One region of the Vibrio rhizosphaerae genome, then DNA from elsewhere that is predicted to be linked to it. Evidence: predicted binding sites of a transcription regulator. Region 1 holds the regulator's gene; the other holds the start of a gene.
What was found. Region 1 encodes PurR, which represses purine synthesis genes. Its sites were predicted from a motif close to TNANGNAAACGTTTNCNTNA; they were not measured.
Positions count from the first base shown of each region.

Region 2: the regulator PurR is predicted to act here: its motif matches at 6,198-6,217, upstream of purL (phosphoribosylformylglycinamidine synthase).

Region 1 covers NZ_AP024903.1:2,044,921-2,053,007, forward strand. Annotated here, with positions in the region: gene mukB (chromosome partition protein MukB) at 1-1,986, opposite strand, end outside; gene mukE (chromosome partition protein MukE) at 1,983-2,714, opposite strand; gene mukF (chromosome partition protein MukF) at 2,692-4,035, opposite strand; gene cmoM (tRNA uridine 5-oxyacetic acid(34) methyltransferase CmoM) at 4,050-4,847, opposite strand; gene elyC (envelope biogenesis factor ElyC) at 4,917-5,747, shown strand; gene purR (HTH-type transcriptional repressor PurR) at 6,047-7,057, shown strand; cyclic di-GMP riboswitch class I at 7,200-7,285, shown strand; gene OCV37_RS08755 (TfoX/Sxy family DNA transformation protein) at 7,413-8,003, shown strand.
Region 2 covers NZ_AP024903.1:1,052,003-1,060,089, forward strand. Annotated here, with positions in the region: gene OCV37_RS04495 (type IV pilus modification PilV family protein) at 1-123, shown strand, start outside; gene fghA (S-formylglutathione hydrolase) at 68-919, opposite strand; gene OCV37_RS04505 (S-(hydroxymethyl)glutathione dehydrogenase/class III alcohol dehydrogenase) at 977-2,110, opposite strand; gene OCV37_RS04510 (LysR family transcriptional regulator) at 2,244-3,131, shown strand; gene tadA (tRNA adenosine(34) deaminase TadA) at 3,205-3,735, shown strand; gene OCV37_RS04520 (hypothetical protein) at 4,118-4,249, opposite strand; gene mltF (membrane-bound lytic murein transglycosylase MltF) at 4,493-6,061, opposite strand; gene purL (phosphoribosylformylglycinamidine synthase) at 6,358-8,087, shown strand, end outside.

The DNA of each region.
Region 1 (8,087 bases):
CTCAATGTCTTGCTCAAGATTGTGACGTTGTCGCGCTAATTCCTCTTTCTCAGAAGTCTGCTGCTTTTCGCGCTCCAGCGTCTGTTGCATATGCGAGAACACTGCCTGTGAGCTTTCCAGTGCTTCACCGCTCTGTTCTCGTAAATCATCCAACGCATTACGCGCAACAATCCACTGTGGCGCAATCTTTTCTAACCGCTCAATCTGCGCCCGGACATCTTCTTGGCGGCGACGTAAATCACTGCGTGATTCCCGGAGTTCAATCAGTTCTTGTTCGACAACATCCAGAACTGCTTGATGTTTCTCTCGCGCTTCATTGATCGCCGATTCATTATCCAGCGTCTCTTGATATTCATGCTGATAAGTCTCTGCCAGAGCCGCAATATCACGCTGACGCTCTAACTGACGGGAAATTTCACTTTGCCGCGTATACCACTGGTTTTCCTGTGTCACCGATTGTTTGCAGTGGCGCGCTTTTTCAATCAAAGCAACCCCATGTTCATGGGCACTGTGACGGGCAACATCTCCGAGCACGGATTGGACAAACTGGTATGCCTGTTCAAACTGGGATGCGACCGCAGCCGACATATCCAACCGGTGCTTCAGTTGCAAGACCCGGTCAGTCATTTGCTGCTGGGATTGATTCAAGGTCTGAATTTTCTGTGATGCATTGTCGGCCGTCAGACTGTCATCATCCAGCGCCGCTTTGGCTTTTTCCAGCGCTTGTACGGCTTGCTGATACTGCAGTGCTCTGGTTTGTTGCACATCCAGTGCTTGCTGATAATCGGCCAGTTGGGACTTCAGACTATCAACTTCATCTTCCAGAATTGTGGCGTGCTGCTCGGCTTCAAGCGTCTGTTCCTGAGCCTCTTCAACCACCATCAGTTGCTCTTCCAGACGCTCACTCAGTTCTTCCAGATCTTCCCGGTAGCGTTCGATTTTTTCTTTCTGACGTAATGCGTTATGAACCAGTTGTAAATAATCAGAAGCACTCTGGTGATCTTGTTCCAGTGCAGATTCCTGCTCGGTTAGCTCATCGAGTTCATCTTTAACCCGGGTCAGCAGTTCACTTTGCGTCACTAACGTTTGTTGCGCACCAAACAGTGTCTGGCGGAATGAAAGTGCCTGTTCGACTTTACTCCGGCGCTCATTGGCATGCCGCATGTAATCAGACGCAACATAATTGGTCGATTCGGTAATCAGGTGCTTGAACAAATCCCGGTCGGCTTGCGTGGTTTTAATTGCCTCAAGCGTCATTCGGTTTTCGCGCAGTGCCGCTTCCATGTCCTGAAACGCTTTTTTTACGCCACCATTCTGCGGCAGCAAGTAATCGCGCAGCGAGCGTGTGATCGCACTGGAAATCCCGCCGTACAAAGAGGCCTCAATCAAGCGATAGAACTTGGAGCGATCGCTGCTCGAACGCATTTTCTTCGGGATGACCCCAAATTCAAACATCTGGGTGTGGTAATCCACAACCGAACTGAATGTTTTGAACTGCGTTCCCTCCAGACCTGCAACAGCGTCTTTCACTTCACTGATCGTCCGTACCCGGGCTTGTTGGTCAGACAGCGTTTCAATCAAAATATCGGTCGGGCGGATATGGCTGGGAATCCCCTGTATCAGAAACGGCTTAATATCGACTTTTTTATCCCGGCCGGCGACCTGTTGTAACCGGACGGCAAACAGCACTCTCTGCTTGCGCGAGTTCACGACATCTAATGCGGCATAACAGGTACCGGGCTGGAGTTTACCGTGTAATCCTTTGTCCCGTGACGACTGTGAACTACCCGCTTCAGTCGTATTACGAAAGTGCAGCAGACTTTGATCCGGAATCAGTGCGGTAATAAAGGCCGCCATTGTGGTTGATTTCCCCGCACCATTCCCGCCGGAAAGCGTGGTGACCAAATTATCGATATCAAACGTACGGGCAAAAAAACCGTTCCAGTTGATCATGGTCAGCGATTGATACTTACCTCTTTCAATCATGCTTCACCTTCAAATCCTGTTAATACATCTGATGAGTTCGCTTCTGTAGGTTCCTCATCGTTATCTTCGCTCACTTCCTGAACGTCCCGGCTGGGTATGACCGCTTCACCGTCCCGAATTAATCTCAATTGTGCTTCTTGCATGTCATCACCGACACGAACATCTGCACCAAAACGAAACACCGCTTCGGTAATCCGAAACTTTTCACTTTCTCCCAGAACGACCAGCATGCCCATTCGACGCAGTTTGCGTAACGACGTTCTGACTTTTTCAAAGAGCTTTTCCCGATCCAGATCCGATCCACCAGCCCGGAAAGTCACTAAACGCATCAACTTTTTCTCATCCACCAGCGTGAGTAACTCTTCATACAATTCCTGATGGGTAAAAATCCCTTCATGGGCCAGTCTTTCAGGACTGAGATACAAAAAGCAAAGCACTTTGCCGACTAACATATCGAGTTCGGACAGCACACTGCGATTGAGCAATGATGTGGAACGCGGCCTTAAATAGAAGAAGCCTTCAGGAGCGCGAACCAGTTCGGTGTTATAACGCTGGTAGAACTGAGCCAGCTCTGGCTCAAAATCCGACAAAAATGTGTGATTATCCATATCTTCACCGGAAACATGCCTGCCGGCACGTAATAAACTATCCAATGCCGGGAACAACGGATTGGAAAGTGCTTTGACCAGTTTCTCTGGCATATATTCATTCATATCTGTCGATGACATTTGCTTGTACCTTTGCACCAAATTCATTGATTGCCTGCCAGTCTGGCTGAATCGCCTGATAATCAGACGCTGAATAGCCCAACCGGACCGCCTGATCGACCACGATTCTGGCTAAATCAAAATGGTGCGTTTTTGGATGTTCTGTGAGGTAATTCTTTAAAATGATACCGAGATCAATCGGTGTACCCTGATCTTTATGCACGGTCAGCATCTCACCGATCTGCGCCGCCAAGACATCGTTAACCTGTTGAAACTCTTCATATTCAACATCTTCAGGGACCTGCCCTGTGACCTCGTCATCCCGCAGTACCAGAGCTTCATCCCGCATATCCATAAAGCGCTCAGCATCGGCATATGTGAGGAACCAAGGCGCCGCGAAGTAATCGTTCATCGATTGACGCAAACGCTGGCTAAAAGCACGGTTCTGGTCCATATCAATCGCAGTTCGAATAAACTTATGAACATGACGATCATAGCCGATCCATAAGTCAATCGCCTGCTGGCCCCAACTGATAATTCGGTCTAGTTTAATCTGCAACTGAAACAAAGTTTCTTCGATAAAATCCAGTTCAGATTCACCATAAACGCATTCCTGAATATCGAGAATCTGCGTTTGCATTTCATCCCCCGCAGCCTGCAGGGTGTCTTGTAACTCTTTAAGGGTTGATGACGTTTCTGATAAAAGAGATTCACAATTCTGAATCGCATCTCGCCAGTCTTTGTTCAACAACTGAGCAATCTGTTCTTTGACTTCTTGCTGCTGTTCATCCATGACTCGCTGGTTGAGATCGATTTGATCAAAAATCTCACCCACAGAATACTTCAAAACACCATATACATTTTTCTGCCAGTGAGACGCTGTGCCACCTTTCTCAGCCGCTTCTTTCGCCTTTGCCATTTCATCGGCAACAATTGATAGCTGAATCGATAGCTTTAATTTAGAAAATTCGCGATGGCGCAGATAATAATCCGTAATACCAATCGCTAATGGGGATAATCGATAGATGCTCGCCCCGTCGGTCACTTCACTGGTAAAACGCCGGAGTAACCGCTGGTGAACTAAATCATTGATCGCATTATTAGCCCGAAAAGCGGACGCTTCTCCGGTCTCATCGAATAATCGAGTGACGATTGCAAATGCATCATGTAATTCCCCTTCCCCGAGTTCATCATCAAATCGATCCCGACTCAATACAGCAATCGCAATCAAAAATGCGAGTCGCTCCGTATCCAGGTTGAGAGACAAGTCATGATGCCTGACCCATCCAACCAATTCATCAATTGGTTGTACTTCGGCTTGTTGCGCCAATTCGTCTATCATTGTTTCCATCATTTTTACTTTTTTCTGGCCCATACATGAATATAGCGGCCCAGAGATAAATAAGGCTCTTGACGGCATAACTGCCTTTCAAGTGCCAGTACATCTTCTTCGCTGTACTCACCCATGTTCTGGCGATTACCAATGTAATCGCTGAACGAGCGAATTCCGCTTTTGCCCTCAATACTGAATCCACAAGCTTCTATCCATTGATAGACCGCTTCTGGATTCAGTCCTTTTTGCGGCTGCAACTTAAACCGTTTGCGATACGGCATGCCATCCAACACATGAGGAATGTTGCCGCAAATCACATTTTTCAGCACCAATCCGTGATGATTGTAAAACATGATGGACGCAACGCCACCGACCCTGACCTGAGCCAATAATTTTTCCAGCGCATCTTTCGGATCAGCCAGCCACTCCATCACCGCATGAAACATCAAAAAGTCAACCGGAGCGGTGATGTGCTGTTGCATATCCTGTACTGCCGCATGGACAAAGCGATACTGCGTAAGCAGACCATTTTTTTCAATATCGGTGTACGCCAACTGCAACATTTCAGAAGAAAGATCACATAATGTCACCTGATGTCCCTGTCTCGCGAGCCGCTGCGATAGCTGTGCCAGACCACCACCGGCATCCAGCACCGAAAGTGGGAATGCTTCCGGAGAAAATGATGTTAAAATAGTTTGAATATCTTCCCACACAATGGTCTGACGAATCATACCTTTGTCAGAGCCGTATATATTTTTTGCAAATTTGTGGGCAATATCGTCGAAATTGCGATCTTCAGTCACAGTAGCTTGAGTTATCATAACGAATCGTGCTGCTATTCTGTCATAGGAATGGCAGGAATAAAGAGGATTATTCGTTTTTAATCTCAATTGCTGTTTTTTCGGACTATTTCTTATATGTTTGAGCTTAAAAAAATCATATCTGCATTAATGATGCCCCTTCCCGCCTTGCTCATCATCGGTTTTATCGGACTGATGATGATTATGTTTTCAACAAAAAGGAAAACCGGTTGCCTGATTGTTCTGTTCTCTTACACATTACTGTTTTTAGCGTCATTCCAGCCTGTTTCTGACCGCCTTCTTGCCCCGCTGGAACGCAAATATTCAGCCTTTTTACCTGTAGAGGGTAGCATTGACTACATCATGGTTCTTGGCAGCGGTCATGTTGTCGATGATCAACTCCCGCCGACCTCTCAACTCAGTCGTTCCGCTCTCATGCGACTGACGGAAGGTATCCGGATTATGCGGATGTATCCGGGATCTCGTTTGATTCTTTCCGGATATGCCGGCGGTACCCGGTTTAGTCATGCCAGAATGCTGGCAAGAGTTGCTCTGTCACTCGGTGTAGCAAAATCCGATATCGTGTTACTGGAAAGTGCCAAAGATACCTGGGAAGAAGCTCAGCTAGCCGCAAGTTTTGTCGGACCGCGAAAACTAGTGCTCGTCACCTCTGCCAGTCATATGGATCGTGCATTACATGAGTTCCAGTCTGCTGGCCTCAACCCGATCCCTGCCCCAACCAATTATCTGTCTTATAAAAATATAGCGCAGCCTTGGATAAAATATGCGCCGAAAGCCATTTATCTCGAACAGACAGAAAGATATTGGTATGAAACATTGGGGAAATTCTGGCACTACTTGAAAAACTGGGTCGCGAATCAGGAAGCAACCGTTGCCGAACCGGCGAAACAGAAGCTTTAGCATGCATGATTTCATCATACAGTCTCAATTCATGGCAAAGACCAGCGGACGAGCAGAAGAGTGCCTCATTTTGATTGCTATTCCTGAACCGGCAGTCTAAAATTCGCGGTTAAGCATATTTTAGACCGACAAAAACCGCTAAATTTAGCGGTTTTTGTCCTTATTGGCGAATAACCTCAAGATGCTTTCGCGACGGGTTATCCAATGACGAAGTATAGATAAAATCTTCATCACTATTCTTTCAATTGTAATTTGCTCCGGACTGCTGGATCTTCAGCATAAGCGACAGGACAATACCTATGGCTACGATAAAAGACGTTGCCCGCTTGGCGGGAGTTTCAACAACAACTGTTTCACACGTAATTAACAAAACTCGGTTTGTGGCAGAAACGACTCAGGAAAAAGTCATGGAAGCCGTGAAAACACTCAACTATGCACCCAGTGCTGTCGCCCGGAGTTTGAAATGTAACTCAACGCGAACCATCGGGATGTTAGTGACTCAATCAACCAATCCCTTCTTCTCTGAAGTCATTGATGGTGTTGAAAGCTATTGTTACCGACAAGGCTACACGCTGATTTTGTGTAATACCGGTGGCCTGTATGAGAAGCAACGTGATTATATTCGGATGCTGGCTGAGAAACGAGTCGATGGGATGTTAGTGATGTGTTCCGATCTGACCGCCGAACTTTTAGATATGCTGGAAGCTTATAATGATATTCCCAAAGTCATTATGGACTGGGGGCCGGAGAGCTCTCAAGCGGATAAAATTATCGATAATTCAGAAGAAGGCGGCTACCTTGCAACCAAGTATCTGCTTGATAAAGGTCATCGCAAAATTGCCTGTTTGAGTGGACAGTTGTCAAAAGCGGCTTGCCTGGAGCGGATTCAAGGGTTCCGTAGAGCAATGGCTGAAGTGGGAGTGACACCCAATGAAGACTGGATTCTGGAAGGCAACTTTGAGTGTGATACTGCCGTTTTAGCCGCTGATAAAATCATTGCAATGGATGAACAACCGACAGCTGTTTTTTGCTTTAATGACACAATGGCTTTAGGGCTGATGAGTCGCTTACAGCAGAGAGGTATAAAGGTCCCGGATGATATATCGGTCATTGGTTATGATAACATTGAGATCTCAGAATATTTTTCTCCACCGCTGACAACCATTCACCAGCCGAAACGCCGGGTCGGAAAAAACGCTTTCGAAATCCTATTGGAACGGATCAAAAGTAAGGAACATGAACGCAGAACGTTTGAAATGCATCCTGAAATTGTAGAACGCAACACCGTTAAGGATTTAAACAAAAATTAACACCTAATTGACATTTCGTTGGAGGGAGGTCATTCCTCCAACCACTTTCTTTCTATTGATAACATTTATTAATTGGACTAGAATCACACATTGTGGAGTAGGCATTTCGATGGTTACTCCATAATTCCGTACTGGAAAAGTGTCACGCACAGGGCAAACCATCTGAAAAGATGGGACGCAAAGCCTCCGGCCTAAACCATGAAAATGATAGGTAGCGGGGTTACCGATGGCAAAAATGCATTTCACATTCGTCAATCTTTGACGTTTTGTTAACATACTTTCTGCATTCTTTTGCTAAATTCTCGGACCTGATTTTGGTGGCGTATTCATTTAAAAATACACCGAGACGTAAAGCATGGACAAACCAATTCTTAAAGATTCAATGCGGCTTTTTGAACAACTAGGCCGTGTCAAATCACGCTCAATGTTCGGCGGGTTTGGTATTTTCGTAAACGACATTATGTTTGCACTTGTCGTTCAAGACAAACTTCATATACGGGCAGACAATCACTCACTGGAGACGTTTAAAGCAAAAGGGTTTGAACCTTATGTGTATACAAAACGTGGTTTTCCGGTTGTGACCAAGTATTTTGCGCTTCCTGCAGACTACTGGAATGATGTAGATACAATTTTCAACATTGCAAAGCAAGCCTACTTAAATGCGAAAGATGAAAAAACGACGCATGTAGAGGCAAAACCGCAGCGATTGAAAGATCTGCCTAATCTTCGCTTGGCAACCGAACGGATGCTACGCAAAGCTGGAATTAATTCTGTTGAAGAACTTCATCAAAAAGGATCTCTCAGCGCATATAAAGCGATTCTAAGCTCTCATCCTTCAACACAACCGCCACTAGAGCTCTTATGGGCATTAGAGGGTGCAATTGAAGGAAAACACTGGTCTGTAATTTCTCAGGCAAGACGTGATGAGCTGGCTCAGCAAATTTAATTGAACGATCAAACTTTCCACTATCGTATACATGTTTCACCGTATACAACCCCATTTGATCGTCGAGTCAAAACCAACAAAGCA
Region 2 (8,087 bases), 990 kb from region 1:
GGGAAAACGCATCAGGTTACGCTTTCCACCATGATTTCGCGATTCAATGAATTTGAACCACGAATACCTAAGTACGCTGTCCCAGCAGATATAACGCATGGAACTGCAAATGTGACTCAATAAAACTTTGAATGAAGTAATAGCTGTGATCATATCCGGGGTGAGACTGATAGGTGAGCTCACAATGTTGATGATCAGCGACTTCGAGTAAATCCCAGGGTTTCAACTGCTCTTCCAAAAACGGGTCCATTTCCCCTTGATCAATTAAGATGGGGATCGGGCAGCCTTTTTGTTTCAGGAGTTCTGTCGCATCATAGTTTTGCCACAGCGTCTGGTCGTCTCCCAAATAAGCATGGAATGCTTTTTGTCCCCAAGGGCAGGCCACCGGATGACAAATAGGGCTGAAGGCTGAAATGGCACGGTAGCGATCAGGATTTTTAATACCAATCGTCAGTGCGCCATGTCCCCCCATGCTATGTCCTGCGATGGAGCGCTCAGACGTGACAGGGAAATTCTGCTCGATGAGTGAGGGAAGTTCATTCACGATATAATCATACATTTGGTAATGCTGATCCCATGGGGATTGCGTCGCATTGAGGTAAAATCCGGCACCGAGTCCGAGATCATAGTCTCCTTGCCGGTCATCCGGAACGCCTTCTCCTCTTGGGCTGGTATCTGGTGCCACAATCGCCATGCCGAGCGCGGCTGCTTTTTGGAATGCTCCTGCTTTCTGCATGAAATTTTCATCCGTACAGGTGAGGCCGGATAACCAGTAGAGCACCGGAACCGGATGACTGTCACTCGCATCGGGGGGTAAATAGATCGCAAAACGCATCGTACAGTTGAGTACGTCGGAAGGATGTGTGTACTGTTTGTGCCATCCACCAAATACTTTTGACTGGCTGATTTGTTCTAACATGTCAGGCTCTCCTTTTCTCGTCCCCGGTTCGGCTGAGCCGGGGACGGGCACATCAAATTATGGTTTAAAGTGAACCACAGAACGAATACTGTCACCTGAATGCATCAGGTCAAAGGCGTCGTTAATTGCGTCTAACGGCATGGTATGGGTGATAAATTCTTGCAAACCAAATTCACCGGCAAGATATTGTTCAACGATACCGGGCAGCTGAGAACGGCCTTTCACGCCGCCAAATGCGCTGCCGCGCCATACCCGGCCTGTCACCAGCTGGAATGGGCGTGTGGAGATTTCTTGTCCTGCACCGGCGACACCGATAATCACGGATTCTCCCCAGCCTTTATGACAGCACTCCAGTGCCTGACGCATCACATTGACATTACCGATACACTCGAACGAAAAGTCCACGCCGCCGTCGGTCATTTCAACAATCACTTCTTGAATCGGTTTGTCGAATTTTTGAGGATTAATACAATCGGTCGCGCCCAGTTGTTGTGCGAGTTCAAATTTCTTCTCGTTAATATCGATACCGATAATCCGGCTGGCACCGACCATTTTTGCGCCGATAATCGCGGATAGACCAATCCCGCCCAGTCCGAAAATTGCGACGGTGTCACCTTTTTGAACCTTGGCCGTATTGATTACTGCGCCCATACCGGTGGTCACGCCACATCCGAGCAAACAAACCTCTTCCAGTGGCGCTGATTTGTTGACTTTCGCCAGCGAGATTTCCGGTAAGACGGTGTATTCAGAGAATGTCGAACATCCCATGTAGTGATAAATTGGCTCGCCGTCTTTATAGAAACGGGTTGTACCATCGGGCATCAAACCTTTGCCCTGTGTTTCACGCACAGCCTGACACAGGTTTGTTTTGCCGGAAGTACAAAACTTACACTCTCCGCATTCCGCGGTATACAGTGGAATGACATGATCTCCCACTTCAACACTGGTCACGCCTTCGCCAACCATTTCAACAATACCGCCACCTTCATGGCCAAGAATAGACGGGAATATGCCTTCTGGATCTTCACCGGACAGTGTGAATGCATCTGTGTGACAGACACCGCTTGCCACGATACGTACCAGAACCTCACCGGCTTTGGGGTACATGACATCGACTTCTTCAATGCTGAGTGGCTGGTTCGGCCCCCAGGCAACGGCCGCTTTGGACTTGATAAATTTCTGCTCTGACATGTTCTTCCTTTCCTGTCTCTCAGGTGATTGGGATCGTGTGATAAATCACGGTGAAATTGAGTATAGTTCTTTTCTTATATTTTATAATCAAGTAAAAAAGAGAATGACTTTTACAATATGGTAATAATAAATCATGGCAATATGGGATGGTGTCAGCGAATTTGTCGCCGTTGCTGAGACGGAAAGTTTTACCCGGGCGGCACAGAAACTTACGACATCGGTGGCTAATGTCAGTCGTCGAGTGGCAGCGTTAGAAGAACGTCTGGCGATTAAACTGTTGCTGCGTACAACCCGCAAGGTGTCATTGACAGAAGCGGGGCAGGTTTATTACCAACAATGTAAACAGTTAGTGGAAGGTCTGGAACATGCCGAACGGACCGTGACGCAAATGCAGCAGATGCCGATCGGGCGATTGAAAGTAACGGCTCCCGTGACCTACGGAGAGCAGAAAATTGCTCCATTGTTGCATGACTTTTTGCAACGTTACCCGAAACTGGAGTTGGAACTGGTACTGACCAACCGGCAGCTGGACTTGATTGAGAACGGGGTTGATCTGGCGATTCGACTCGGACAATTACATGACTCCAGCTTTGTCGTCAGGAAGTTAAGTCCCCGGCGGCTGCATGTCTGTGCGGCACCGGCATATCTGGCGCAATATGGCGAGCCGTACACATTAACGGAATTGTCTAAACATCAGTGTCTGGTCGGAACTTATGATCACTGGCGTTTCAAAGATCATCATCATGCCCGTTCGCTGGGTATCCGGGGACGAATCCGTTGTAATAGTGGTGTGGTGTTACTGGATGCGGCATTAAAAGGGATGGGGCTTGCTCAGTTACCGGATTATTATGTGGCACCTTATCTTGCCAGTGGTCAATTGGTTGAAGTCTTGGCCCGTTATCGGGATGACCGGGAAGGTGTCTGGGCGCTGTATCCGCAAAACCGACATATTTCACCGAAGGTCCGTTTACTGTCTGACTATCTTTATGAAGCGCTCTCAGAAAAGCCGGGACACGGTTAATATCAACGTGAAACATCCCGCGCCGATTCGGGTATAATGCGCGACAAGAGTAAATGTAAAAAATAGAGGATTCATGCAGACGCAACATTTTTCTGCTGACGATGAACGGTTTATGCGCCGGGCGATCCAACTGGCACATCAAGCGGAACTGGAAGGGGAAGTCCCGGTCGGTGCCGTACTGGTCAAAGACGGGCAGATTATTGCAGAAGGTTGGAATCGGTCAATCACCACGCATGATGCAACAGCGCATGCGGAAATTCAGGTTTTGCGTCAAGCCGGGCAAGTGTTGGAAAACTACCGGCTGGTGGATTCAACTCTGTATGTCACGCTGGAGCCTTGCCCGATGTGTGCCGGGGCGTTATTACACAGTCGGGTGAAACGGATTGTGTTTGGCGCATCGGACTTGAAAGCCGGTGCAGCAGGCACGGTGATGAACCTGTTTGAAAGTGATGCCGCTTACCATTATGCGCAGATAGAACCGGGGTTACTTGAAACGGAATGTCGCGAGCAGTTACAGTGCTTTTTCCGGCGGCGTCGGCAGGAGATCAAAGATCAGAAGCGTCAGCAACGGGAGAATGACCAATCCGGTGAGCCGTCAGTCTGAACCGGGATATCAGCCGGGTGTACCGATATGGGGTGTGCATCGGTGTACCGAATTCGGTGACATCAGTAACAAGTATTGCTTGTGAAACATTACCTGTAAAAAAATAGTCTCTGTAAAAAATAGTCTCTGTGAAAAAGTAGTCTCTGTAAGAAAGGAATGCTGGGGAAAATGACACAAGTAAAGCGACAAAAGCAGAAGTAAACGGATGATAATGACGGGGCTTCTGCGGGGAGCTTAAAGCGAGGGAAGTCGTTGGGAGAGTGTGCTGTCTCCTTCTGATTATTCTGGGAAGGAGACCTCTGTGGTTACTCGGTATAATTACTCGATATGATGACGATATTCCCGGTGTGGGATACGGATTCAGGCTTGTGAGTCAATCCACTCAGGCTGCCTGATGCGTAAAAGCCCGGTGACGAGCAAAAATTTTCTTTTTATTGTTAGCTAACTTACGTTTGCGGTGAATCGCTGCTGTTGTCCGCCATAAATGCTTGGACTTCATTCGTCTTTTCAGCATGGATTACCTCCTTTCAAAAATACCAATAAATAGTCAGTACAATCTCTTCTTGATAGCCTTCAATCGGCTTCAAGAATCAGACAATTGTCTTTTACAGATGTATTATGACCGGAAGATGAACCCGACGAACGTCGGGTATTCCTGAGGGCTGTTGACTTTAACATTAAGAAAATTACATCACGAAAAAGCAACAGCTCCTAATATGTAAGGGTTTCCATACCAAAAATCAAGCCTTGAATCCGGTTATTGTGTCGCGGTCTCACTGGTATCGTCGGTTGTGGCTGTATTTTCATCGGATTCTATATCTTCAGCCGCACTATCTTGCTCTGTGGCTTCGTCTGCATCAGGGATCATCGCCTGAATGACGGTCAGATCATCGACACTGGTACTATCGCTATCGGCCACTGTTTTGGCGTTGATGTGTCCGATCATACTCTGATAGTAGCGGCGGATATTTTCGACATACGCGAGCGCTTCATCTCCCCGGGCGTAACCATAACGGGTCTGGCTGAAATAACGGCGCTTTCTCAACAGAGGAAGGCGATCTTTCACATCTCCCCATGCATTTGGATCACCGCCTTGCTGTTTGGTCAGGTGACGTGCATCCATCATGTGTCCGTACCCCATATTATAAGAGGCCAAAGCGAACCAGATCTTCTCATGATCGGGAATGGAATCCGGCACGCGGCTGACCATTCGGCGCAGATATCTGACACCCCCTCGGATCGACTGTTCCGGACTGAGCCGGTTGGTGATCCCAACGGATTTTGCGGTCGTCAGGGTGAGCATCATCATACCCCGGACGCCGGTTGGTGACTTGGCTCTTGGGTTCCAGTGCGACTCCTGATACGACAATGCAGCGATGAGACGCCAGTCGAATTCACCTGAATATTTTTGAAATAGCGGGGTCCATTGGGGAAGTCTGCTGTCCAGTGCCCGGATAAAGGCTCTGGTATCGACATAGTCAAATGTCCCGACATGACCGATATATTTTTCTTCCAGTGAAGCGATTGTACCGGCTTGTTTCTGATTACCGAAAAATTCAATCATCAGTGCATAGAGACTTTCATCATCCGAACGACGAATGAACCAAGAGATCGGCTGATCATCGGTAATCTCAAATGCGGTGGCTAAATCGGGATAGATTCGTTGTGCAAGAGAGATTTCAACGGAGTCAGCGATCGTGAACATCAATTCTCCCTGAGAGACTTCTTTGAGCAAATCATGAACATCTGAATCCGATTCAATCTGGAACTGAAACTGAGGATATTTCTTTTTGAGTCGTGTCAGCGTCTGCTCAAAATGAGAATCATCAACAACATTTAATACTTTATCTTGTTCAGGGGTATTTAAGAGTTCTTGTTGTTTCTGAATCAATTGAGACATATTACGCGGGTGCCACTGTCCCTGACGATAGACGACTTGTTGGCTGACATAGTAATAAGCAGGGCCGGGGCGGAATTTCTGGATGCGTTGAGTATTTTGGATTTGACCGGCGGCAATGATATCGACTTCTCCTTTTTCCAAAGCAGGAAAAAGCGACGCCACACGATAAACGGGTTTCATTTCCAGTTTGACACCGAGGGATTTGGCAAATTCGCGTGCCAGTTCATAATCCATCCCCGATGGCCCTTCCGGCCCGATAAAATAGGAAAGCTGATTGTTGAGGGTCCCGACACGTAACACGCCTCGCTCACGGATCTGGTCGAGTTCACTTTTCGGTTTAGAGTCAATCTGACAGCCGCTGAGTAAAGTTACCATGAATACAAAAGCGAGGATGTTACGGGCCTGACGTTGGAATATTCGGATCATGTACAGCTTATCTCTTCTCATCATGATGCTTTTATATCAAAGCGCCACCGAATCGCAACTTTTTGATGTATAAAATGGTAAATTATGTCGTTGTGAATAAGATGAAAGCGAGAGATTTCAAAATTCATGAAAAAAATGACGCAAACGGTTGCGTTTGGTGTTACATCACAAAAATAATTCCTTTATAATGCGCCGCACAATGTCGTTAAAATTGGTATGCATTCAACTCTTTTCAATTTAATTGCTTGAATTTATTCCAATACTATCTTAACCAACAGCAACAGAGACCTAAGCACATGAGAATTTTCCGTGGCTCCCCAGCGCTTTCTGAATTCCGGGTAAACAAACTTCTTGAACGGTGTCGCGAACTGCGCTTACCCGTGACTGGTATTTACGCAGAATTCATGCACTTTGCTGATCTGACCGCCGATTTGGATCGTCAAGAAACAGAGAAGTTAGAAAAATTGCTGACTTATGGCCCGACCATTGAAGAGCATCAGCCAGAAGGTTTATTGTTGCTGGTTACGCCGCGTCCGGGCACGATTTCCCCATGGTCATCGAAGTCGAGCGATATTGCACATAACTGCGGCCTTGAGAAAGTCAAACGTTTGGAACGGGGTACGGCTTACTATATTGAGTCCTCGGCAACCTTGACTGAAGCAGAGCAAAGCACACTGAAAGCATTACTTCATGACCGCATGATGGAAGTTGTGTTTACCGATTTGGAATCGGCTGCTCAGCTATTTCATAGTGCGACTCCGGCACCGGTCACAGCCGTTGATGTCTTGGGCGGCGGGCGCAAAGCTCTGGCTGAGGCCAATCTGACTTTAGGACTGGCACTGGCTGAAGATGAAATCGACTATCTGGTCGAGAACTTCACCAAACTGGGGCGTAATCCAAATGATATTGAGCTGATGATGTTTGCTCAGGCAAACTCAGAACATTGTCGGCATAAAATCTTTAACGCGGACTGGACGATTGATGGCGTTCAACAAGAAAAGTCCCTGTTTAAGATGATTAAAAATACTTATGAAACGACTCCCGATTATGTTTTGTCGGCATACAAAGATAATGCCGCAGTCATGACCGGCTCTAAAGTCGGACGTTTCTTCCCTGATCCGCAGACCCGCCAGTACACCTATCATACCGAGGATACCCATATCCTGATGAAGGTGGAGACCCATAACCACCCGACCGCTATCTCACCTTGGCCCGGAGCCTCGACCGGAAGCGGCGGTGAAATTCGTGATGAGGGCGCAACCGGGATTGGCGGGAAACCCAAAGCCGGTCTGGTTGGCTTTACCGTCTCTAACTTGCGTATTCCGCATTTTGAACAGCCGTGGGAGACCGATTTCGGTAAACCGGGCCGGATCGTCAATGCACTGGATATTATGATTGAAGGCCCATTGGGCGGCGCGGCATTTAACAATGAATTCGGTCGTCCGAATTTGTTGGGCTATTTCCGGACCTATGAAGAGAAAGTGACGTCTCACGCCGGTGAAGAAATCCGGGGTTACCATAAGCCGATTATGATTGCCGGTGGGATGGGGAACATTCGCGAAGACCATATCCAGAAGAAAGAGATTCCGGTCGGAGCCAGTCTGATTGTGTTGGGTGGCCCGGCAATGAACATTGGTTTGGGCGGCGGCGCTGCCTCTTCGATGGCGTCCGGTCAGTCGGCTGAAGATCTCGACTTTGCGTCGGTGCAGCGGGAAAACCCTGAAATGGAACGCCGCTGTCAGGAAGTGATTGACCGCTGTTGGCAGTTGGGTGAGAACAACCCGATTGCCTTTATCCATGATGTCGGTGCCGGTGGTATTTCAAATGCGTTGCCGGAGCTGGTCAATGACGGAGAGCGTGGTGGTAAATTCCAGCTACGTGATGTGCCGAATGATGAGCCGGGGATGAGCCCGCTGGAAATCTGGTGTAATGAATCGCAAGAGCGTTATGTGCTGGCGGTTGCGCCTGAGCATATGGAAGCCTTTGATGCAATCTGTCGCCGTGAACGTGCCCCTTATGCGGTGGT